3 regions of the Bradyrhizobium sp. LeoB3 genome follow, and region 2 is predicted to be linked to each of the others. Evidence: predicted binding sites of a transcription regulator. Region 2 holds the regulator's gene; each other region holds the start of a gene.

Evidence for each region. The regulator PhoB, encoded in region 2, activates phosphate uptake and scavenging genes when phosphate is short. The targets are predictions, from matches to a motif close to TGTCATNNANCTGTCAT.
Region 1: ACZXDY_RS41915 (acetoacetate decarboxylase) is a predicted target of PhoB. The motif match lies at 3,001-3,017, and genes of this name have one in related genera.
Region 3: ACZXDY_RS24010 (alkaline phosphatase) is a predicted target of PhoB. The motif match lies at 3,790-3,806, and genes of this name have one in related genera.

The regions. Positions count from the first base shown of each region.
Region 1 is NZ_JBVBEF010000146.1:523-8,524, forward strand. Features, by position in the region: gene ACZXDY_RS41905 (carbohydrate porin) at 1-940, opposite strand, end outside; gene ACZXDY_RS41910 (transporter) at 960-1,979, opposite strand; gene ACZXDY_RS41915 (acetoacetate decarboxylase) at 2,112-2,891, opposite strand; gene ACZXDY_RS41920 (patatin-like phospholipase family protein) at 3,057-4,229, shown strand; gene ACZXDY_RS41925 (acyl-CoA carboxylase subunit beta) at 4,383-5,942, opposite strand; gene ACZXDY_RS41930 (IclR family transcriptional regulator) at 5,872-6,846, opposite strand; gene ACZXDY_RS41935 (acyl-CoA carboxylase biotin carboxyl carrier protein subunit) at 6,980-7,201, shown strand; gene ACZXDY_RS41940 (TAXI family TRAP transporter solute-binding subunit) at 7,358-8,002, shown strand, end outside.
Region 2 is NZ_JBVBEF010000037.1:67,966-75,967, reverse strand. Features, by position in the region: gene argF (ornithine carbamoyltransferase) at 38-964, opposite strand; gene ACZXDY_RS23165 (acetylornithine transaminase) at 964-2,172, opposite strand; gene ACZXDY_RS23160 (GcrA family cell cycle regulator) at 2,670-3,185, shown strand; gene phoB (phosphate regulon transcriptional regulator PhoB) at 3,306-4,013, opposite strand; gene phoU (phosphate signaling complex protein PhoU) at 4,130-4,846, opposite strand; gene pstB (phosphate ABC transporter ATP-binding protein PstB) at 4,858-5,679, opposite strand; gene pstA (phosphate ABC transporter permease PstA) at 5,676-6,521, opposite strand; gene pstC (phosphate ABC transporter permease subunit PstC) at 6,523-7,512, opposite strand; gene pstS (phosphate ABC transporter substrate-binding protein PstS) at 7,714-8,002, opposite strand, start outside.
Region 3 is NZ_JBVBEF010000040.1:15,635-23,636, forward strand. Features, by position in the region: gene ACZXDY_RS24000 (OmpA family protein) at 1-556, shown strand, start outside; gene ACZXDY_RS24005 (homocysteine S-methyltransferase family protein) at 783-1,718, opposite strand; gene ACZXDY_RS24010 (alkaline phosphatase) at 1,944-3,701, opposite strand; gene argG (argininosuccinate synthase) at 3,895-5,232, opposite strand; gene ACZXDY_RS24020 (phosphatase PAP2 family protein) at 5,334-6,089, opposite strand; gene ACZXDY_RS24025 (hypothetical protein) at 6,269-6,760, opposite strand; gene rlmN (dual-specificity RNA methyltransferase RlmN) at 6,903-8,002, opposite strand, start outside.

The DNA of each region.
Region 1 (8,002 bases), on a different contig from region 2:
CCGAACCGGGTGCGGCGAGCGCCAATTGCTGCTCGTAGACCATGAACAATCCCTGGTTTCGGCGCCACCATGCCGGATCGCCGGAGCTGTTGGGATCGGCGAGCGACAGGCCGTCACCCGAAAAGCGCTGATCGGGAAACGACATCATGTGATACCAGCCGCCGCCGGTGATGGTCGCCGGCAGCCGGCTCTCGCCGATCTCGAACTTGTATTTGAGCTGTCCGATCCACCACGGCGGATCGTTGACGCGGAACAGAAGGCCGTTGGCATTGGCGATCTGCGCGTCGTCCGCATCCGGCGCTGCCGCACTGCCGTCGAACAGTGCGAGATAGGCGGTGATCCGGTCTGAGAGCGCCGCCTTGATGCGGATGCCAGGAACCGCGAGCGGGGGCGACGGCCCGCCCCCCGGCAGGTTGATCCCTGTGATGCCGGGCCAGCCCAGCGCGGAGTTGATGAAGATGTCGTCGTACTGGCTGTCGATGAACTCAATGTCGGAGGCCTGTTGGCCAACGCGGACGGCGAGCTTGCCGCCAAGCAGTTGCTGCTCGATCCAGAGCTCATAGAGCCGCGTCGAGGACAAGGCCTCGACGCCGGAGACCAGCATCAGATTGCCGATATAGCTGCGCGACAGGCCGTCGCCATGGATCTGGAACACGTTGGCGTGGAAGGTGGCGCCGGTCCAGCCCATCACCTTTTCAAGGTCGATGGTGGTGCCGAGATCGAGACGCCCGGTATAGATCGCGCCGGTACGCATGCCGCCGGAGACGTTGGCGAGCCCCTCGCCGATATAGGTCAGGCTGAACTGGTAGCCGGCATCGGCCAGCCTGTCGCGCAGGTCCTTGTCGCCGCCGTCGGGCTGATCTGCCGCGCGGGCGGCTGCGAGGGCAAGGGCAGTGATCGCCGCGAATGCCGTGACCGCGCGGATGAGCACTCGGTACATGCAATGATACCGCAGCCCGTTATTTGACGATGCCCAGGCGACGCATGATCAGATAGGCAAGGCCGGAGGCGGCGATCAACAGCACCGCGGCCCACAGGAAGCCGCTGTCGACGTCGGTGAGCGGCAGTCCCTTGGTGTTCATGCCGAAGATGCCGGTGACCAGCGTCGGCGGCAGCAGCATCATGGTCACGACAGAGAGCGCGTGCAGATGCCGGTTGCTCTCCTCCTCCAGCTTGAAGCGAAGCTCTTCCTCCAGCAGCCGGCTGCGTTCGCGCAGCTCGGTGATATCGTGGTCGAGACCGTCGAGCCGCTGTGCGAGCTTTGCTGCATGCAGCCTTAGCGCCGGGCTGAGATTTTCGGGGCTCTTCTGCTCGAGCCGGTGGAACAGGACACGCAAGCCGGCAAGCTGACGATGCAGCCGCAGACAGGTTCGCCGCAACCGGCCGAGCCCGGCCCGCATCTCCGACTTGGTCTCGCCGGACAGCACCCGTTCCTCGATGCCGTCGATCTCGGTGGCGATCTTGTCGGCCATCCGGTCCATAGTGTCGGCGACCTCGTCGATGATCTTCTCAAGCAGCGCCGCCACCGTCGCGACACGATGGCCGCCTTCGAGCACGCGGCGCGTGGCATCCACCGCGCACAGCGCCTGATGGCGGCCGCTGATCAGGAGACGCTCGGTCATCGCGAAGCGAAGGAAGCCGGTTTCCTCCGTTGGGGAGTCGATCTCGCGCACGAGATCGGAGAACACGCCATAGACGCAGTTGTCGATGATGTGGAGCTGCTGGAAATTGTCATGCGACAGCAAGAGATCGCGCGCCAGCATCGGAAACTGCAGGCCGCCAAGCCATTGCCGGCTGCGACCATCCGCCAGATTGAAATGCAGCCAGAGCCTGCCATCATGGCTGAACTCGATCGGCGCATCGATGGGCAAGGATTCAGCGGTGCCGTCGCCATGCAGACGGAACGCCCACACCAGGCCAGGGATCAGCGGAGTGGCGTCCGCCGGCACGCTGACAATTTTCGCTGGTTCAGCCGACATGACCAGCCCGAAGCTCAACGCGAGACATCGTCAACCCCTGCGCAAGCCAGCACATATCAGTGCGGGCCACCTTCCCCACACGCCGGCACGCGACGATTGAATTACGCTTCTGTTACAGTTTGATGTCGCAGCCTACTCCGCCGCGAGACCCGTTGCGGCCAGCTCGGCTTCCTTGTTGTAATCGTGCACGACGCGGCCGAACGGCAGCGTCAGATCGGCGAGGAAATGATGCGCGCCGACCACTCGCCGCACCGGAAAATCCGCAACCGGCGCATTGACGTGCGGCACCAGATGCAGCCGGCCCGGGCCGATCCATGAGCCCTTGACGTTGATGTCGGTCAGGTTGATCGCGACGAGCTGGCAGACTTCGAGACGGCCATCGACTCCCGGGATCATCTTCAGATTAATTTGCGTCTTCGACAGCGTCGCGCGGGTGATGTCGCCATTGCCCGCCATGCTCTCATGCTTGTAGCCCATGGTGCCCATGGCGACGAGCTGGCCGGCGTATTCGAGCGTGCCGGTCAGCGTGTCCTTGACGATTTCGAGCTTGGGATGGGCGTATTTCTTCGGAAAGCCCCAGATCTCCCGGCCCGCCGCAATCGGCGGATCATCGTCGAGGTACATCTGCGAAACAAAATTGACCTCTTCGCCGTGCAAGCGCGCCGGGATCACCAGACCGGACTCGGTATAGCTGCCGAAGCCGGAACTATCAGGCATCTTGATCCATTCGTAGTGCACGATCGGCTGATCAATCGGCTCGAGCGGCTCAGGCAGCCCGGCACGGATCAGCGCGGGATCGGTCTCGTAGGTAATGACCAGGAATTCGCGATTGACGAAGCGGTAGGGTCCTGCGGGATAGCTCGGGCCCGCGGCTGGCATTGACGGAAGCCGCAATAGTTCTTCCCTGCGCATCGCAAATCCCCCTGTTTTGCAATTAGTGGCCCGAACGCTAGCGACGGACATTGACATTGATATGAGGGATTTCCTTCAGCCGCGTGACCCGAATGTCCCCCTTGGCGGCTGTCATCAGCGCGTCACGGGCACACGGAATCGTTGGCGCGCAGGGAGTGCAAAGACATGGATGCGCGTAGCCCACATTTCGACGAACAAGAAACTGCAACCTCCCATCGCGGCTGGCGGCCGGAGCGCTGCGACCGTGTCGCGCTGGTGCTGCAAGGCGGCGGTGCGCTCGGCGCCTACCAGGCCGGCGTCTATCAGGCGCTGCACGAAGCAGGTATCGAGCCGGACTGGATCTGCGGCGTCTCGATCGGCGCGATCAACTCGGCAATCATCGCCGGCAATCCGCCGGAGCGGCGGCTCGAGCGACTGCACACATTCTGGGACCGCATCACCAGCCGCAAGATCTGGCACTACACGCCGGACGGCGACATCTTCCGCAAGGCCCGCAACTTCACCTCCTCGTTCATGACGACGGTGCTGGGCCAGCCCGGCTTCTTCGCGCCCCACACCACCAATCCATGGTTCAGCCCGGCCGGCGCCAGGACCGCGACGAGCTATTACGACACGGCGCCATTGCGCGAGTCGCTGCTCGAGCTGGTCGATTTCGAGCGCATCAACTCCAAGAGGATGCGCTTTGCGGTCGGCGCGGTGAACGTGTTGTCGGGCAATTTCATCTATTTCGACAACGCGCATGACGAGATCATTCCCGAGCACATCATGGCGAGCGGCGCGTTGCCCCCAGCGCTGCCGATGGTGAAGGTGGGCACCGACCATTTCTGGGATGGTGGCATCGTCTCCAACACGCCGCTGCAGCATCTGCTCGACCAGGTCGACAGCCTGAATTCACTGGTGTTCCAGGTCGACCTGTTCTCGGCCCGCGGCGTGCTGCCGCGCGACATCCACGACGTAATGGCCCGCCACAAGGACATCATGTATTCCTCGCGCACGCGCTACAACACCGATATGTATCGCAAGACCCACAATCTCCGCGCCCGCCTCTACAAGGCGCTGTCGAAGATTCCGAACGAGCAGCTATCGGAGGAAGAGCGCCAGCTCCGCGATTCCAACAGCGCCCTGCCGAGCATCGCGATCCTGCAACTGATCTATCAGCAGAAGGCCTATGAAGGCCACGCCAAGGATCACGAATTCTCGGGCACCTCGATGCGCGAGCACTGGATGAGCGGGCATGAGGACACCAAGCGTACGCTGATGCGGCGCGACTGGATCAAGATGCCCGACGCCGGCATGGGCATCGTGGTCCACGACGTGCACCGCGAGAGCGAGGTGTAGGACTGCCGAAAGGACGCAGGCGCCACGCACTCCCCCCTCATCCCGAGGAGCCTGCGTAAGCAGGCGGCTCGAAGGATGGGCCGCGGGTGAGATCGGGGCCTCATGGTTCGAGACGCCGCTACGCGGCTCCTCACCATGAGGGTCAGGCAGCAACTACGGCCTTGTCGACATGTTGCCTGGCGGCCCCGCGGTCCGGATCGGCTCAGCCAAACGCGCGAATTCGCAGAGCAGCGAGCGCGTCCTGCGGGGGTCGATCACCTCCTCGACCCAGAACTTTTCGGCCGAGCGGAATGGCGAGCGTAGCTTGTTCAGGCGGTCCTCGATCTCCTTCAGCTTTGCCGCCGGATCGGGCGCGGCCTCGATGTCGGCGCGGTAGGCGGCCTCGATGCCGCCCTCCAGCGGCAGCGAGCCCCAATAGGCCGACGGCCAGGCGTAGCGCATCGAGAAGCGGTTCGCCGGCTGGTGCACCACGCCGGCGACGCCGAAGGCGTTGCGCACGATGATCGTGCACCAGGGCACGGTGCTCTGGTTGACCGCCGCCATCGCGCGCACGCCATGGCGGATGGTCGCGCTCTTCTCTGCCTCCAGCCCGATCATGAAGCCGGGGCAGTCCATCAGGTAGACCACCGGCAGATGGAAGGTCTCGGCGAAATCGACCCAGCGGACCACCTTCTGGCAGGCTTCCGCGGTCCACGAGCCGCCATAGTGGAAGGGATCGCTCGCCAGCAGCAGCACCGCCCTGCCCTCGAGCCGCGCCAAGCCGACAATGATCGGCTTGCCGAAATTGGCGCTCACCTCGAAGAACGAGCCCTTGTCGACGACAGCGTCGATGATCGGGCGCATCTTGTAGACCTGCCGGCGATTGCGCGGCACCGCCTTCGTCAGCGTTTCCTCTGAACGTTCAGGATCGTCGGTGCAGGGAATGGTCGGCGGCAGCTCGAACACCGATTGCGGCAGATACGAGAGGAAGCGCCGCGCGCACTCGAACGCCTCCTCCTCGGTCTCGACTGCCTGATCGATCGCGCCGGCGCGGGTCTGGATGTCGGCGCCGCCGAGCTCCTGCTTGGTCAGATCCTGTCCGAGCCGCTTCACCACCGGCGGGCCCGCCACGAACATCGCCGAGTTCTTCGTCATCACCGAATAATGCGTGGCCGCAAGTCGCGCCGCGCCAAGGCCTGCGACCGAGCCGAGCCCGAGACCGACGACCGGAACGCGCGCGAGGTTCGCGGTCGTGTACCAGTACCAGCGCGTGCCGCCGACGCCGCCGGGCAGGTTGGCCGCGCCGCGCGTCTCGATCGTCTTGACCGAGCCGCCGCCGCCGGAGCCTTCGATCATGCGGATGATCGGCAACCTGAAATCATGCGCCATCTCCTCCGCCATCAGCGGCTTGGCGGAGATCGACGCATCAGCCGAGCCGCCGCGCACGGTGAAATCGTCGCCGACCACGACCACCGGACGGCCGTCCACCTTGGCGCGGCCGAACACGCAGTTCGCGGGCGTCAGCTGCTTGAGCTCGTTGTTCTCGTCATATTCGGCGATGCCGGATATGGCGCCGATCTCGTGAAAGGATTTCTGATCGACAATCTTATCGATGCGCTCGCGAACGGTGAGCCGGCCTTGATCGCGCTGTCGTTTGACCTTCTCAACGCCTCCCATCTCCCGCGCGAACGCTTCGCGCCGGGCGAGCTCGTCGAGTTCCGGCTTCCAGTTCATTCCTTTCCTCCGCTTTTATGATCTTGTTATGGTTCACGGCTGCCGGAATAGGTTTTCGCTCGAGCCGGTTATTGAAGATGCTGGCGTCGGCGCCTTCGAGCAGGCTGGCGAGCGCGGCGCCGAGCTGCACCATTTGCGGGCCGACCTCCTTGTGCAGCCGCTTCTCGTCATACATCGCCGACAACAGGCCGATCGTGGTCACGACATAGGTCTGGTATTGCGGCGACCATAGCGGCACCGCGACGCCGTTGATGTGCGGACTCCAGAGGCCGCAGGCGACGACATAGCCGTGCTCGCGCAAGAGGCGGCGATTACCCTCGATGCGCGGCTTGAGCAGCTTCGCGCCTTCGGGAATCTCGCGCTCCATCTCCGCGATCAGGGCATCGCCGACCTCAGGCTCGAGCGCGGCCGTATAGGCGTGGCCCGCAGCGGTGGTCGCCATCGAGATCCGGCTGCCGGTGACCTCGTGCAGGCCGAGAGCGTTCGCCGAGCGCGCGTATTCGAGATAGACGAGCTGGAACCGATCGGGGATGACGAAGCCGACGGTGCCGGGCAATTGCTCGGCGACGTCCTGCAGACGCTGACGGATCAGGTTGCGGAGCTGCAGGCCCTTCATCATCGCGGTGCTCATCGCCACCGCGCTAGGACCTATCCGATATTTCTGGTCCCGCGGCAGATAGACGAGCTGGCCCATCCGCGTCAGCGTGTGCGTGAGCCGCGACACCGTCGATCGCGGCAGGCCGCAACGATTCGATATTTCAAGATTACCGAGCCGCGCTTCATGTCCTTCGAAACATCTGAGGACATCAAACGCGCGCGACACGACCTGGATCACGTCGCCCTCGCCTGCGAGATCGCTGGCGAGCATTCCTTGCCGGCTAAGCCGCTCTGAGCGTCTTCCCATTTGTTATAGGCTCCATTCCGCCACACGGAATAAAATTCCACTTGCAGAACAAGCTACCTCAGGCAATGTGCGGCCACAACAAAAGCCGTTCGCAGAGCGCTATGCGTTTCGTGAAACGGATGGGGAGCGTGGAATGCCAGATATCAAGATCATCACCGAAGTGGCCGGCCGTGTATGCGCAATACCCGTTGAGGCCGGTGCCAGCATCGCAGATGGCGACGAGGTCGCGCTGGTTGAGGCGATGAAGATGGAGATTCCGGTGACGTCGACCGCGTCGGGCACGGTCAAGTCGATCCTCGTCAGCGTCGACGACGTGATCGCCGAAGGACAGGCGGTCGCCATCGTCGAGACCTGACGCGCACACATTCAAGGCTCGATCCGCGACAATCTGTCCGGTGATGCAACGATGGTGGTAGTGCGCGCCAACGGTGCGCCGTTGCCATCATCGCGATGCGATGCAATGATCCTCGCAAACAACAAGTTTCGCGTAGCGAAACATCAGGGAGGAATCATGATCCGTCGTCTGCTCGCGCTCGGCGTCACCCTACTCGTATCAGGACCTTCGCTCGCCGAAGACATCAAGCTGCCGCCGACGATGGGCGTGACCGCCTACGACACGGGAACCGCGGGATTCAACATCTCGGTCGGTGTCGGCAAGATGATGAAGGACAAGTACGGCACCGACCTCCGCGTGCTGCCGGCGGGCAATGACGTGGCGCGGCTGGCGCCGCTGCGCGCCAAGCGCGCGGTGATGTCGGCGATGGGGTCCGGCACCTATTTCGCGCAGGAAGGCGTGTTCGAGTTCGGCGCCAAGGAATGGGGGCCGCAGCCGCTGCAACTCCTGTTGTCCACGGTCGACTGCAATGCAGCCTCGCTCGGCGTCGCCGCCGATATCGGCGTCAAGGACATCAAGGATCTCAGGGGCAAGCGCGTCGGCTTCGTGGTCGGCTCGCCCGCGCTGAACCAGAACTCGCTCGCCATCCTCGCCTTCGGCGGTCTCAAGCAGTCCGACGTCAAGGCCGTCGAATTCGCAAGCTATGGCGCGATGTGGAAGGGCCTGATCAACAACGACACCGACGCTGCCTTCGGCACCACCATCACGGGGCCCGCAAAGGAAGCCGAGACCTCGCCGCGCGGATTGATCTGGCCGCCGCTT
Region 2 (8,002 bases):
TCGCTTGGCCGGGACGACAGCTATCTTGGCGGCGCGCTTACGCGACCGCGTCAAAACACCAGGCCAGAATGCCCTTTTGCGCATGCAGGCGATTCTCGGCCTCGTCGAACACCACCGATTGCGGACCGTCGATCACCTCGTCGGTGACTTCCTCGCCGCGATGCGCCGGCAGGCAATGCATGAACAAAGCATCGGGTTTCGCCAGCGACATCAGCTTGGCATTGACCTGATAGGGCCGGAGCAGATTGTGCCGGTGCTCGCCGTCCTTGTCGCCCATCGACACCCAGGTGTCGGTGACGACGCAATCGGCGCCGCGCACGGCCTCCTCGGGGTCGTTGCCGAGCACGATCGGCGCCTGGGTCGCCTTGATCCAGTCGCGCATCGCCTTGTTCGGCGCGAGCTGCGGCGGCGTCGCGATATTGAGGGCGAACTTGAAACGCTCGGCGGCATGCGCCCATGACGCCAGCACGTTGTTGTCGTCACCGGTCCAGGCCACGGTCTTGCCCTCGATCGAACCGCGACGCTCCTCGAACGTCATCAGGTCGGCCATCACCTGGCAGGGATGCGAGCGGCGCGTCAGCCCGTTGATCACGGGGACGGTGGCATGCGCGGCAAGCTCCAACAGCGCATCGTGGTTGAGGATGCGGATCATGATCGCATCGACATAGCGCGACAGCACGCGCGCCGTATCGGCGATGGTCTCGCCACGGCCGAGCTGCATCTCGGCGCCGGTGAGCATGATCGATTCACCGCCAAGCTGGCGCATGCCGACGTCGAACGACACTCGCGTGCGGGTCGAAGGACGCTCGAAGATCATCGCCAGCGTCTTGCCTTCGAGCGGCTTCGTAGCCCTCTCATGCGCCTTCAGTCTCGCCTTCATGGCGGCGCCGGCGGCCAGCATGGCGCGCAGCTCGTTGAGCGACATTTCGTTGATGTCGAGGAAGTGACGGGGCGCCTTGCTCATCATCCCGCTGCCTTCTTCGAAGGTCCGGTTGAGAGCGCGGTGCAGGCGCGCTCCAGGCAACCGATGGCGTGCTCGATCTCGGCCTCGCTGACGATCAGCGGCGCGAGGAAGCGCACCACATTATCGCCGGCGCCGACTGTGAGTAGCTTCTGCTCGCGCAGGGCGTTGACGAGGTCGCCCGAGGGCACCACGGCCTTCACGCCTATCAGAAGCCCCTCGCCGCGCACGTCGGCGAGAATGGACGGATAGCGGTCAACCGCGGAGGCGAGCTTCTGCTTGAGCAGGAGCGACATCTTCTGCACGTGATCGAAGAAGCCGGGCTTCAGCATCACATCGAGCACGGCGCCGGCGGCCGCGACCGCGAGCGGATTGCCGCCGAAGGTCGAGCCATGCGAGCCCGGCGTCATGCCGGACGCAGCTTCCGCGGTCGCAAGGAAGGCGCCGATCGGAAAGCCGCCGCCGAGCGCCTTCGCCAGCGACATCACATCAGGGGTGACCCCGATGCGCTTGTAGGCGAAGAGATCGCCGGTGCGGCCCATGCCGGTCTGCACCTCGTCGAAGGCGAGCAGCAGGCCGTGCTCGTCGCAGAGCTGGCGCAGCGCCTTGAAGAAGGCCGGCGGCGCGGAGCGCACGCCGCCTTCGCCCTGCACCGGCTCGATCAGGATGCCTGCGGTCTCTGGACCGATCGCACGTTTCACCGCTTCGATATCGCCATGCGGCACCTGGTCGAAGCCGTCCATCGGCGGACCGAAGCCCTCGAGATATTTAGCGGCGCCGGTCGCTGCGAGTGTCGCGAGCGTGCGGCCATGGAAGGCGCCTTCGAAGGTGATGATGCGGTAGCGCTCCGGATGCCCCTTCGAGAAGTGATAGTGACGCACGACCTTGATCACGCCCTCCATCGCTTCCGCGCCGGAATTGCAGAAGAACACGAAGTCCGCAAAACTCTGCTCGCACAGCCGCGCGGCAAGCTTCTCGCCGTCCGGGCTCTTGAACAGGTTCGACATGTGCCAGAGCTTCGTCGCCTGTTCCTGCAGCGCCTTCACCAGATCCGGATGGGCATGGCCGAGCGCGTTCACCGCGACGCCGGAGGTGAAGTCGAGATAACGCTCGCCTTTGGTCGAGATCAGCCAACAGCCTTCGCCGCGTTCGAAGCCGAGATCGGCCCTGGCAAAAACGGGAAGCAGATGCGACGTGGCGCGGTCGGTCATGGCGATCACTGAAGGGTTCAGACAAGCCTTTCAGACAAGCCCCGGCGGCGTGCAGCGATGCAGACACGCGGCTGAAGCTCATCCAGCGAAAACAAAACGTGCCGCCTTTGCAGGGCGGCACGTAAAGGCATTCTATGCGCGCGGCAGGTGCTGTCAATCTCCACGAAGCCGCCAGGCTGCGCGGCAAAGTACCGGTAATCCGCAGTTTTCCGGTGTGGTGGAAAGCCCGATTGCAATCCCTAAATGTCGGAACATGTGGACGCATAGGCGCGGACTCTTGCGCCAGAGTCACGCCATATTGTAGCGTTTGGCCTGTCGGGTACGACATCTCGTGCGGCAGTTTTGATCCCTTAGAGTCCTTTGTGTGCGGCGTACACGTTCGGGTGCGGTTTTCGTGCCCGGCGAGCCTTAAGGGATTCTGCCCGCAGGGATTTTTGAGATTAGGCATCGCAGCGCTGTCCCAGGATCGGCCGGCGCAACGCGAAGGGAAAGATGCGATGACGGTATTGACCTGGTCCGACGAACGCGTCGAGCAGTTGAAAAAGCTCTGGGAAGGTGGCCTCTCGGCCAGCCAGATCGCTGCGGAACTGGGCAACGTGACCCGCAATGCGGTGATCGGCAAGGTGCACCGGCTTGGCCTCTCGGGCCGCGCCAAGAGTCCTGCTGCAGCCGCGCCGCGGCAGCGCAAGGCGCGTCCGGCACAGCCGATGATGCGCGTGGCGCGTCCGGTCTCCCGCGGCAACACCGCGCTCGCCCACGCCTTCGAGGTGGAGGTGGAAGCGGACCCTATCGCCTACGACAATGTGGTGCCGATGAGCCAGCGGCTGTCGCTGCTCGAATTGAACGAGGCCACCTGCCACTGGCCGGTCGGCGATCCCTCGAGCCCGGAATTCTTCTTCTGCGGCGGCAAGGCGCTTCCCGGCCTGCCCTATTGCGCGCACCACTCCCGCATCGCCTACCAGCCGGCGGCTGACCGCCGCCGTCCGACGGTCAAGCCGTCACAAGGCAAGTAAGCCGACGACAGATCGTAGCCGGGGTGGAGCGCAGCGCAACCCGGGAACGCTGTATCGGCAGGTCCAAATTTCCCCGGGCTACGCTTCGCTGCACCCGGGCTACGGATTGAGGTCGCCGGTTTACGACTGCTCGGCCTTCGCGAAGCGATCATCGAGCGCGTAGCCCGCGCCGCGGACGGTGCGGATCGGGTCCTGCTCGCGGCCGGGATTGAGCAATTTGCGCAGGCGGCCGATGTGAACGTCGACGGTGCGCTCGTCGATATAGATGTCGCGGCCCCAAACGCTGTCGAGCAGCTGCTCGCGGCTGAACACGCGGCCGGGATGCTCCAGGAAGAACTCCAGCAGGCGATATTCGGTCGGGCCGAGATCGATCGGGCGGCCCGAGCGCGCGACGCGGCGCTTCTCGCGGTCGAGTTCGATGTCGCCATAGGTGAGCACGGTGGCGAGCCGCTCCGGGCTTGCCCGGCGCAACAGGCCCTTCACCCGCGCGAGCAGTTCAGGCACCGAGAACGGCTTGACGATGTAGTCGTCGGCACCGGTCGCCAGCCCCCTCACGCGCTCGCTTTCCTCGCCGCGCGCGGTCAGCATGATGATCGGGAGCTGCTTGGTCTCCGGCCGCGCCCGCAGACGGCGGCACAGCTCGATGCCGGAGAGTCCCGGCAGCATCCAGTCGAGCACGACAAGGTCGGGAATACGTTCCTTGAGCCTTGTGTCCGCATCGTCTCCACGGGCGACCGTTTCGACATCATAGCCTTCTGCATCGAGATTGTAGCGCAACAGCGTCGTCAGCGCTTCTTCGTCTTCGACCACCAGAATGCGTGCGCTCATCGGCTTGGCTTCTCCTATAGCGGGATGACTCTCTGCTTGAATCGTCATCCCACTCTTCCTTTGATGTTTGAGCAGGATCTTGGCGGAAAGCCGGCGTCGACTTTCCGGATGTTGCTCTAGTTGCCCGGAACGGTCGTGGCGAACGTCGTCATATCCCCCTTCGGCCGCTTGTCGGTGATCTGCTGACCCTCGATCATGTAGAAGACCGTTTCCGCGATGTTGGTGGCGTGGTCGCCGATCCGCTCGATGTTCTTGGCGCAGAACATCAGGTGGATGCAGAACGAGATGTTGCGCGGATCTTCCATCATGTAGGTGAGGAGCTCGCGGAACAGCGAGGTGCAGATCGCGTCCACCTCCTCGTCGCTCTTCCAGACGTTCATCGCCGCCGGCAGATCGTGCGCGGCATAGGCGTCGAGCACGGACTTGACCTGCGACAGCACGAGGTCGGTCATGTGCTCCAGGCCGCGGATCAGCTTCAGCGGCTGGAAGTCGTTCTCCAGCGCGGCGACGCGCTTGCCCATGTTCTTGGCGAGGTCGCCGATCCGCTCGAGGTCGGTCGCCACCCGCATCGCGCCGACGATCTCGCGCAGGTCGACAGCCATCGGCTGGCGGCGGGCGATCGTCAGCACGGCGCGCTCCTCGATCACGCGCTGCAGGCTGTCGATTTCGATGTCGGAAGCGACGACACGCTTGCCGAGCGCGACGTCGCGGCGGATCAGCGCATCGACGGATTCGGTGATCATCCGTTCGACCAGCCCGCCCATCTCTGCGACCAGACGGGTCAGTTCCTGAAGATCGCTGTCGAATGCCTTGGCGGTATGTTCAGAAGCCATGATGTCCCTCCTCAACCAAACCGGCCGGTGATGTAGTCTTGGGTACGTCGATCGCTCGGCGAGGTGAAGATCTTGCTGGTGTCGTCGAACTCGATCAGTTCGCCCAGATACATGAACGCGGTCTTGTCGGAGACGCGCGCCGCCTGCTGCATGTTATGCGTGACGATCGCGATCGTGTAGTCCTCCGACAATTCCTGGATCAATTCCTCGACCTTGGCGGTCGAGATCGGATCGAGCGCCGAGCAGGGCTCGTCGAACAGGATAACTTCGGGCCGCACCGCAACCGTGCGGGCGATGCAGAGGCGCTGCTGCTGGCCGCCGGAGAGGCTCAGGCCGGAGGCGTTGAGCTTGTCCTTGACCTCGTTCCACAGCGCGCCGCCGCGCAGCGCTTTCTCGACGCGGCCGTCCATTTCAGATTTCGAGATCTTCTCGTAAAGGCGGATGCCGAAGGCGATGTTCTCATAGATCGTCATCGGGAACGGCGTCGGCTTCTGGAACACCATTCCGATCCGCGCCCGCAGCAGGTTGAGGTCGAGCTTGGGGTCGAGGATGTTGGTCTGGTCCAGCATCAACTGGCCGGTGGCGCGCTGGCCGGGATACAGGTCGTACATCCGGTTGAAGATCCGGAGCAGGGTCGACTTGCCGCAGCCGGACGGGCCGATAAAGGCGGTGACGCGGTTGGTGCCGAGCGTCAGGTTGATGTTCTTCAACGCATGGTGCTCGCCGTAATAGAAGTTGAGGCTGCGTGCAGTCACCTTTGGCGCCGCTTCCGGCAGCGACTTCTGGGGAATGGCCGCGCTCGGGCTGGTCGTCGATACGGACAGATCGGTCATTTTGCGCTCCTTTCGGCGCCGAGGATGCGCGCGCCGATGTTGAGCGCGAGCACGGTCAAGGTGATAAGCAAGGCCCCGCTCCAGGCGAGCTCCTTCCAATAGGCGTAGGGGCTCTGCACGAAGTTGTTGATGGTCACCGGCAGGTTCGCCATCGTCTTGGTCAGGTTCAGGCTGAAGAACTGATTGGACAGCGCGGTGAACAACAGCGGGGCGGTCTCACCGGCGACGCGGGCGGTCGCCAGCAGCACGCCCGTGATCAGGCCGGAGCGCGCCGCGCGATAGGCGATCCGCTTGATCACCAGCGAGCGCGGAAGGCCAAGCGCGGAGGCCGCCTCCCGCAGCGGGTTGGGGACGAGCAGCAGCATGTCCTCGGTGGTGCGGAGCACAACCGGGATGACGATCACCGCCAGCGCCAGGCAGCCGGCCAGCGCGGAGAAGCCGCCCATCGGCACGACAACCGCGCCATAGATGAACAGGCCGATGATGATCGACGGCGCGCTCAAGAGGATGTCGTTGATGAAGCGGATCACCGAGGTGAGCCGGTCATGCTTGCCGTATTCGGCCAGATAGGTGCCCGCGAACAGGCCGAGCGGCGCACCGATGCCGACGCCGATCACGGTCATGATCACCGAGCCGACAATCGCGTTCAACAGACCGCCATCGGTGGAGCCGGGCGGCGGCGTGTTCTTGGTGAAGACGTCGAGGCTGAGGCCGGCGAGACCGTTGTAGAACAACGTGAACAGGATCAGCGCCAGCCAGGTCACCCCAAACGCGGCGGCGGCGATGCAAAGCCCGCGGATGATGATGTCGTTGCGGCGGCGTGCTTTGTAAATCGGGTTCATGTCAGTTCCCCGCCTTCCTTTCCAGACGCATCAGCATCAGTCGCGCGCAGGCGAGAACAATGAATGTCAGCACGAACAGCAAGAGGCCGAGCAGGATCAGACCCGACTGGTGCAATCCGTCACTCTCGGCGAATTCGCTGGCGATCGCCGCCGAGATCGTCGTGCCCGGCGCGAAGATCGAGGAGGAGATGCGGAACGAATTGCCGATGATGAAGGTCACTGCCATGGTCTCGCCGAGGGCGCGGCCGAGCGCCAGCATGATGCCGCCGATGACGCCGACGCGGGTGTAGGGGATCACGACGTTGCGGACGACTTCCCAGGTGGTGCAGCCGACCCCGTAGGCCGCCTCCTTCAGGACCGGCGGCACCGTCTTGAACACGTCGACCGAGATCGCCGTGATGAAGGGCAGCACCATGATCGCCAGGATCAGCGCGGCGTTAAACAGGCTGAGATAGGATGGCGGGCCTGCGAATATCGCACCCAGCACCGGCACGCCGTCGAACACGCGGATCATGAACGGCTGGAAGGTGTTGGCGAGGAACGGGCCCAGCACGAAGAAGCCCCACATTCCGTAAATGATCGAGGGGATGCCGGCGAGCAGTTCGATCGCGATGCCGATCGGGCGGCGCAGCCATTGTGGGCAGAGCTCGGTGAGGAAGATCGCAATGCCGATGCCAACTGGAATGGCAATCATCATCGCGATGACAGAGGTGATCAGCGTGCCGTAGATCGGCCCGAGCGCGCCGAGCACCGGCGGGTCTGCCGAAGGCGCCCAGCGCTGGGTCCACAGGAACGAGAAGCCGTATTCCTTCATTGCCGGCCAGGCGCCGGCGATCAGCGAAAGGATGATACCGCCTAGGATCAGGAGCACCGAAATCGCGCAGGCGCGGGTGATCCAGTAGAAGGTGATGTCACCGAGTTTGAAGGCGCTGAGGGCCCTGGCACGATCGTAAGGTCCGGAGGCTGCCATTACGTCGCTTTGAACGGCCATGTCTGCCACGCCAATCCCCTGTGTTTACTCGATCGCAACTTACTGCGCGACCCGTCCTGAACGTTTTCCCGCATCGTCGCAGGATGCACCCCGTCGGGCGTAGACCCGGAATCCACAGCTTCGGTTGCGAAGCGATGGATTCCGGTTTCTCGACTTTGTCGCGCCCGCAGAGGACAGGGCGCGACGCTCGCTATGCGAGGCTCAGCTCTTGATGTCCGACGACCAGGTCTTCTCGATCAGCTTGACGACCGGCTCCGGCATCGGGATGTAGTCGAGCTCTTCGGCCGCCTTGCCACCCTTCTCGAACGACCACTTGAAGAACTTGATGGCTTCGGCCGAGGCCGCCTTATCCGTCGGCTCCTTGTGCATCAGGATGAAGGTCGCCGCGGTGATCGGCCAGGACGCATCGCCCGGCTGGTCGGTCAGGATCACGTAGTAGCCCGGAGCCTTGGCCCAGTCCGCGTTGGAAGCAGCGGCCTGGAACGCAGCA
Region 3 (8,002 bases), on a different contig from region 2:
GGTGGTCAACATTCCCTACGATCGCTACATCGTCGACGCCCAGGAGGCGTCGCCGGACGTGATCTACGAGACCATGGAGGCACCGCCGGTACAACGGATCGAACGGCGCTATTCGCTCGACGAGATCCGCTACAGCCCCAATGTTCGCATGCAAATGCCGAGCATCGACGTCAACACGATCAACTTCGAGACGGGGTCGTGGACTATCCCGCCGGACCAGGCGGCTCGGCTGCAGGTGATCGCCGACGGCCTCAACCGCGCGATCCAGCGCAACCCGCGCGAGGTGTTCCTGATCGAGGGACACACCGACGCGGTCGGCAACGACGTCGACAATCTGTCATTGTCGGATCGCCGTGCGCAGTCCGCGGCTGAATTGCTGACCCAGCAGTTCGGTGTGCCGGCGGAGAACCTGACGTCGCAGGGCTACGGCAAGCAGTATCTGAAGGAGCAGACGGACGGACCGAGTCGCATCAACCGGCGCGTCACTGTCCGCCGCATCACCCCGCTGCTCAACGGCGGCACCGCTTCACTGCCACCACCCAGCACACCGCGCTGAGGCGAGCTATTTCGAACAAATGGCCGGGAGCGATCCCGGCCATTTTTGTTGCACCAACTACGACAAACTCGCTTCGAACGTTTGATGGGTTTTGCTTCGCTTCGCTCTGCCCATCGTCATTGCGAGCGAAGCGAAGCAATCCATTTCTCCACTTGCGGAGGCATGGATTGCTTCGTCGCTTCGCTCCTCGCAATGACGGGTTCGATAAGCGCACCAGTTCACCCTACTACATGCAGGCTTCGCAGATCGCTGCGACATGGCGATGGTCGGTGCCGCAGCAGCCGCCGAGAATGTGCATGCCGGGAAACGAGCGCCGGAGGTCGACATAGCGGCGGCCGAGATCGGTGGGATCGCCGGCATCGAGCGTCTCGGATTCGTCGAGCTCCTGGTGGCTCTTGGCCGACGCATTGGCCCTGACGCCATGGATGCGCCCGGCCCACGTGTCGCCCGCGCTCAACGCGCCTGCGAAATGGGACGGATGCGCGCAGTTGATCAGGAAATATTCCGGCCCGTTTTGCGTGGCGTGATCGACAGCCTCGATCGCCTCACGCAGCGTTTCACCCTTCACCAGACGACCATCGGTTTCGACGGTGAAGGAGATCGCCACCGGAATACTGTGTGCCTTGGCCGCGTGGACGATGCCGATCGCTTCATTGATTCCGTTCAGCGTGAACGCCGTCACCATGTCGGCGCCGCCTTCCGCGAAGGCGGCAATCTGTGGCGCATGATAGGCTTCCGCCTCCGATGCATCCATGTTGCCGGCTTTGTAGCCATCGCCGCGCGGACCGATCGCGCCATCGATGACACAGGGCATGTTCGGCCGCTCCCAGCCGGTTCGCAGCTGGTTCAGGAACTCAATCGAACGGACGTTGATCGATGTCAGCGCAGCCGCGTCGTAGCCGAGCTTGACGCCCCAATCCGGATTGGCGCGCCAGGTCGGGCTGTCGAGCACGAAACCGGTGCCCTTCTCGCGCGCAATCGCAAGGTAGGACTCGTAGTAGCGCTTGAGGTGCTCACGACCATCCGCGGAGTCGAGCAGGACGAAAGCGGCAAAGTGCGGCAGCTCGAGGCCGTGGTGGAAAATCAGCGTCGTTTCCATGCCGCCGTCGGTCAGGAAGATGCCGCCGCGCCGCTGCGGCAGGTCGTGCCGATACTTGGCCATTGATGCCTCCATGATCAAAAGGGCTGTCACCGGTAGGTCGGCCAATGCCGGGTTTGGTTGGGCCGGCTGGTGCCTCATATTGTCGCGACTTCCAGATGGCTCCCGCGCGCAGAGGCGTGAGCGCAGAACCTGTCGGGATGGGCAAAAGCGTAGCGTGCCCACCTCCGAGCGGAGTGTTGATCGCGGGCACGCTTCGCTTCGCCCACGCTACAAGAGCTCGCGACGCTACGGCGCCGGTGCGGCAAGTCCCAGCGCATCGGCGATGACACGGAAGACTTCCGTGTTGTCCATCGAACCATGAACGCGTTCGCTGCCTGGGCCGGTTGCTGTCAGGATGACGTCTTCTCCCGAATGCACGCTGGCGCCGATCATCGCCGGCAGATTGCCGGGGCGTAGCACGGCGCCCGGAACGTCCTTGTATTTGTCGTTGGCTTTGAAAGTCCCAGGCTCATCGCCCTTCGCCGTCGGATCATTCGGGTTATCGAGCTTGGGGCGGAAGGTTTCGTAATGGTCCGGCAGGCTGGCCGAGAAAATCGCGAGCCGCCGGCTGACATCCACCCGCGAGGGATAGCCTTCCGCATCGGCAGCCGGATAGTTGGGGAATCCCGCCTTGTCATAGACGCCGACGCGTTCGCGGAACGGGACGTTGGGTGTCTTGGTCATGTCGTCATTGATGGTGCCGACAAGACTGTTGGGATGATTGTGGTCCGCCACCACCAGGATCAAGGTGTCATCGCCGCGGGCCTGCGCCCAGTCGCGCGCAAAACGAACGGCATTGTCGAGCATGATCGTGTCGTAGACCGCGCGCTCCATGTCCAGGAGATGAGCGTATTTGTCGATCAGCCCCGATTCCACCATCAGGAAGAAGCCGGCATTGTTCTTCGACAGCACTTTCAGCGCGGCCTGCACCTGCTCGGTCAGGTCGGGCTGTTCGGGAAACTTGCCGACGCTGCCGCCTTTGAGGAACTTGCGGTCCAGGACACCGTCCATGTTGCCCGAGGCAAACAGTCCCAGCAGCTTGCTCGTGTCAGGTTTTGCAGCCGAGGCATCAAGCTCGGACTTTGTCGTCACCACCTGATAGCCGGCATCGCGAAAGCGGGCGATGTAATCGATGTCGTCCTTGCGCTTTCCCGCTGCTGCTTGCGGCAGGAAATTCGCGCTGCCTCCTCCCATCAGGACATCGGGCTTGGCGGCGAAGAGCTGCGCGACGATCTCATCATAGGCGGCGCGGCGGCGGCTATGCGCGACCATTGCCGCCGGTGTGGCATCCTCGACTTCGGTATTGGTGACGATCCCGATGCCCAGACCAAGCCGCCGCTTCGCGACGCTCGTGATGGTTTCGACCTTGGGATCATCGAACGGGCTTATGGAGCGATCAGCGTAGACGCCCAACGCGTTGACGGCGGTCTTGTGGCCCGTGGCGTAGGCGCTGGCCGCATTCGCCGAGTCGGTGATGATCGAATCGGAGCCCGCAGTCGCAACCAGCGCCATATGCGGCATGTCGTCGATGGCGAGCTTGCCGAGACTTTTGCCTTCCGCAATTCCCTTCGAGAGCATACGCGCCGCAACCCGATGCGCAGGCGACAGCCCATCACCGATGAACAGGATCACGTTCTTGGCCTTGCGCGGTCCGGTATCGTAAACCGACCACACGACCGTGCGGCTGCGCGCACCGTCAGAGACTTCCACCTTCACGTTTCCAGGCTTGGTCAATGCGACGTCGCGAACGATCAGCGCCGAATGCTCCTTGCCGTCTTCGCGCTCCACGAAGGTGCCGGGCTGGCCGAACGCTGCGGAATAATCCGCGCCGTTCACCGTGACTTTCACATTCGCCGGATCAACGCGATCGGGAAACTCGACCTTGAAGTCGAAATGGGCGCCGGCGAGGATGTCGGCGCGGTCGATCGGATAGATCGTCTGGGCTAGCGTCGGCGATCCGGACAACAGGACGAGGAGAGCGGCACCGGCAAATGGCTTGATCATGATCTGTGCCCCACGATTGTTCGAGCGCGCCGATCGGCTGCAATTCCGAAGACCACGGTCGCGCAGGCGACGAGACTAGCCGCGCCAAATGACGCGTCCATTACACATCGAGTCTGGATACCGGCGATGGATCGTCGCAGTCCGTAGCCCGGATGGAGCGCAAGCGTAGTCCGGGCTACGGAGTTCACACGGTTCAGCTCTTGTCGCTATCGAGCCTCAAGATGTTCGAGCCCTCGCCGAGCGACAGCAAGCCTGTCTCCGCGTAGAGATCCAGCTTGGTGCGGGTATCGGCGATGTCGAGGTTGCGCATTGTGAGCTGGCCGATACGGTCCGCCGGCGTGAACGCCGCATCCTCCACCTTCTCCATGCTCAGCCGCTCCGGCTGATAGCTCAGGTTCGGGCTCTCGGTGTTCAAGATCGAATAGTCGTTGCCGCGGCGCAGCTCGAGCGTCACCTCACCGGTGATGGCGCGCGCCACCCAACGCTGGGCGGTTTCGCGCAGCATGAGAGCCTGAGAATCGAACCACCGCCCCTGGTAGAGCAGCCGGCCAAGGCGCAGGCCGTTGATCCGGTATTGCTCGATGGTGTCTTCGTTGTGGATGCCGGTGATCAGGCGCTCATAGGCGATGTGCAGCAGCGCCATGCCGGGAGCTTCATAGATGCCGCGGCTCTTTGCCTCGATGATCCGGTTCTCGATCTGGTCGCTCATGCCAAGACCATGCCTGCCGCCGATGGCGTTGGCCTCGAGGAACAGCGCCACCGGGTCCGGGAAAGTCTGGCCGTTCAGCGCGACGGGCTGGCCTTCCTCGAAGCGCACGGTGACCTGTTCGGCCCTGACGACACAATCGTCGCGCCAGAACGGCACGCCCATGATCGGATTGACGATCTTGATGCCGCTTTGCAGGCTCTCGAGATCCTTGGCCTCGTGGGTTGCACCGAGGAGATTGCTGTCGGTCGAATACGCCTTTTCGGCGCTCATCTTGTAGGCGAACCCTTGCGCGGTCATGAACGCCGACATTTCCGAGCGGCCGCCGAGTTCGTCGATGAATTGCTGGTCGAGCCAGGGCTTGTAGATCTTCAGGTTCGAATTGGTCAGCAGGCCGTAGCGATAGAACCGCTCGATATCGTTGCCCTTGAAGGTGGAGCCATCACCCCAGATGTTGACCCCGTCCTCCTTCATGGCCGAGACCAGCATGGTGCCAGTCACGGCGCGACCGAGCGGGGTGGTGTTGAAATAAGTGGCGCCGCCGGTCGAGATGTGGAAGGCGCCGGATTGGATCGCGGCAATGCCTTCGTGGACCAATTGCATGCGGCAATCCACGAGGCGTGCTTTCTCGGCGCCGAACTCCATAGCCTTGCGCGGAATTTCGTTGTAGTCGGACTCGTCGGGCTGGCCCAGGTTCGCGGTGTAGGCAAAGACGCGCGCGCCCTTCTGTTTCATCCATAGCAGCGCTGCGCTGGTGTCGAGACCGCCCGAGAAAGCGATGCCGACTTTTTCGCCCTTGGGCAGGCTTTTCAAAATCGTACTCATGGAGCGTCCAATCGGTCGTAAAGTCGTTTGCTGTTAAGTCGCGCGAATATCAAATTTCGCGCTGATGGGCACGCGATTAATGGCGACCTTTATGGGGTCGCTCATACCGACGGCCTGGGGTCCGTCTCGCGCCGGCGCCACCGCCGCGCGAACCGGGTCAGCGCGGCATCAACCTGGGCATCCGTCACCCGCGTCGACGGCCAGCGGTAGATCAGGGCATAGGCGAGCCAGATCACCAGGTAGGTCACAATGCCGGCAATCGCGACATCGGTGAAGAAATGCCCGCCAAAGGCCATCCGCAGGGCGCTGGTGGCGATGCCGAACACGGTCGCCGCCGCAAACGCCAGGGCGCGCCATTGCGGCGGCGCCAGCGCTGCCGGCGCATAGGTCCAGAACGCAGTCGCCCCCTCGCCGGAGAAGAACGAGCAGTTGCGGCCGCAGGTACCGCGCGGATCCCACCACGGCACGAAGCTCTTGTCGCCGGCAAACTCGGTCACCGCTACCGGTCGCGGCCGGCCCCAATAGGTTTTGAAGGTGAAGTTGGTGAGGACGCCGGCGGAGAGCAGCAGCGTCACCAGGAGAAACGTCGCGGCGCGGCCCGAGATCAGCATCGGCCGGTCGGGCCGGATCATCTTGACGACGAACGCAGCGATCGCGGGCAGCGCAAATCCCCATGCGATCCACATCGCCGCATCGCGCGCAAATGACGCGACGGCGTTCAGCTTCAGCGGAAAGGTTTTTTGCGCGGCATCGTAGAACAGCGCACCGAGCTTCAGGTCGAGTTCGGGAAAGAGCCCGAACAGCAGCCCGATCACGACCGCAAGCCCCAGCGCGATGAAAAGTCCGGTCCGGTTCATGGCGCGCGGTTTACCCGAGGCGGCGGGATGTGGAAACCCCGAATTCAACCGTCATTGCGAGGAGCGATAGCGACGAAGCAATCCACCTCTCCGCACGCGCGGCTGCATGGATTGCTTCGCGGAGCCTGTCGTCGGGCGGCGCTTCGCGCCGACCCGGTGGCTCGCAATGACGGCTCCATTCACGGCTGCGGCCGCGATTGTGACGGCAGTGGCGGGGGCGGCGGCAATTTGCGCGGCGGCTCGCGCCAGGCGCCGGCGGTGCGGCCCGCAATCAGCCAGTACACCAGACCCGCGACGATGCCGGCGCCGGTCATGATCTCGAGATGGCGATGCACGATGCCCTCGAACCGGAACGTATCGGGGTCGAACGGAACCAGGCCGAGATAACAGGCGGCCCCGACGATCGCGCCGCCGATCGCATAGCTCAGCGCGCCCCGGACATTGAAGGCTTCCGTGATCAGCACCACGATCAGCGCCGGCAGCAGCGCGAATCCGGAAATGAAGATGAAGCCGAAGCCGAGCACGATGTTGATGGCGTTCTGATCGATCTGACCGGTGCCGATATCGCTCAGCTCGGGATAAAGCACTGCGACGACGATGATCATGCCCGCCACCAGACAGGAGGCAAGGAAAGCGAACAGGATCAGGAAGACGCGGCCGATCAGCGCCATGGCTTCATTCCACCGTCAGACCGCACCCGCGATACGAATCTCTGCCGTCATGCCCGGGCTTCCACGCCTGCCTCGAAGCTTCGGAAAGACGTGGATGGCCGGGACGAGCCCGGCCATGACGAGTTTCGGTGCATGGATCGTCTCAATCCGTCATCGCCATTGCGCGCAGCGCCTGGCGCTCGCGGGCGGAGAGTTTTTCGGTCTCCGATTTCAACTGGCCGCAGGCGGCGAGGATGTCGCGGCCGCGCGGGGTGCGCACCGGCGAGGAATAGCCGGCGTTGAAGATATATTCGGAGAACTTCTCGATCTGCTCCCAATCCGAGCATTCGTAACGCGTGCCCGGCCAGGGATTGAACGGGATCAGGTTGATCTTCGCCGGAATGCCCTTCAGCAGCTTCACCAGCAGCTTGGCGTCATCGAGCGAATCATTGATGCCCTTCAGCATCACATATTCGAAGGTGATGCGCCGCGCGTTGGAGGCCCCGGGATAGTCGCGGCAGGCCTGCAGCAATTCCTGAATCGGAAATTTGCGGTTGAGCGGCACCAATTCGTTGCGCAACTCGTCGCGCACGGCATGCAGCGAGATCGCGAGCATGACGCCGATCTCCTCGCCGGTGCGGATGATGTTCGGCACCACGCCCGAGGTCGACAGCGTGATGCGGCGGCGGGAGATGCCGATGCCTTCGTTGTCAGCAACGATGAGCAACGCATCGCGCACCGCATCGAAATTGTAGAGCGGCTCGCCCATGCCCATCATCACGACGTTGGTGACGAGGCGGCCGCCGCTCTCGCGGTCGGCCCAATCGTTCAACCGATCCCGCGCCACCATCACCTGGCCGACGATCTCGCCGGCCGTGAGGTTACGCACCAGGCGCTGCGTGCCAGTGTGGCAGAAGGCGCAATTCAGCGTGCAGCCGACCTGCGAGGAGACGCAGAGCGTGCCGCGGTCAGTCTCGGGGATATAGACGCATTCGACTTCATGCGGCTTCTCAAGATCGTTGCCGCTCGGCAGCCGCAACAGCCATTTGCGGGTGCCATCGTTCGATATCTGCTCGGCGACCACTTCGGGCCGGTCGACGGTAAAATGCTTCTCCAGCTCGCTGCGCATCTCCTTCGAGACGTTGGTCATCTCGGCAAAGCTCTTGGCGCCGCGGAAATAGATCCAGTGCCAGAGCTGCTGGGTGCGCATCTTGCGTTGCGAAGCCGGCACGCCGATCTCGCCGAGCCGCTCGGCGATCTCCG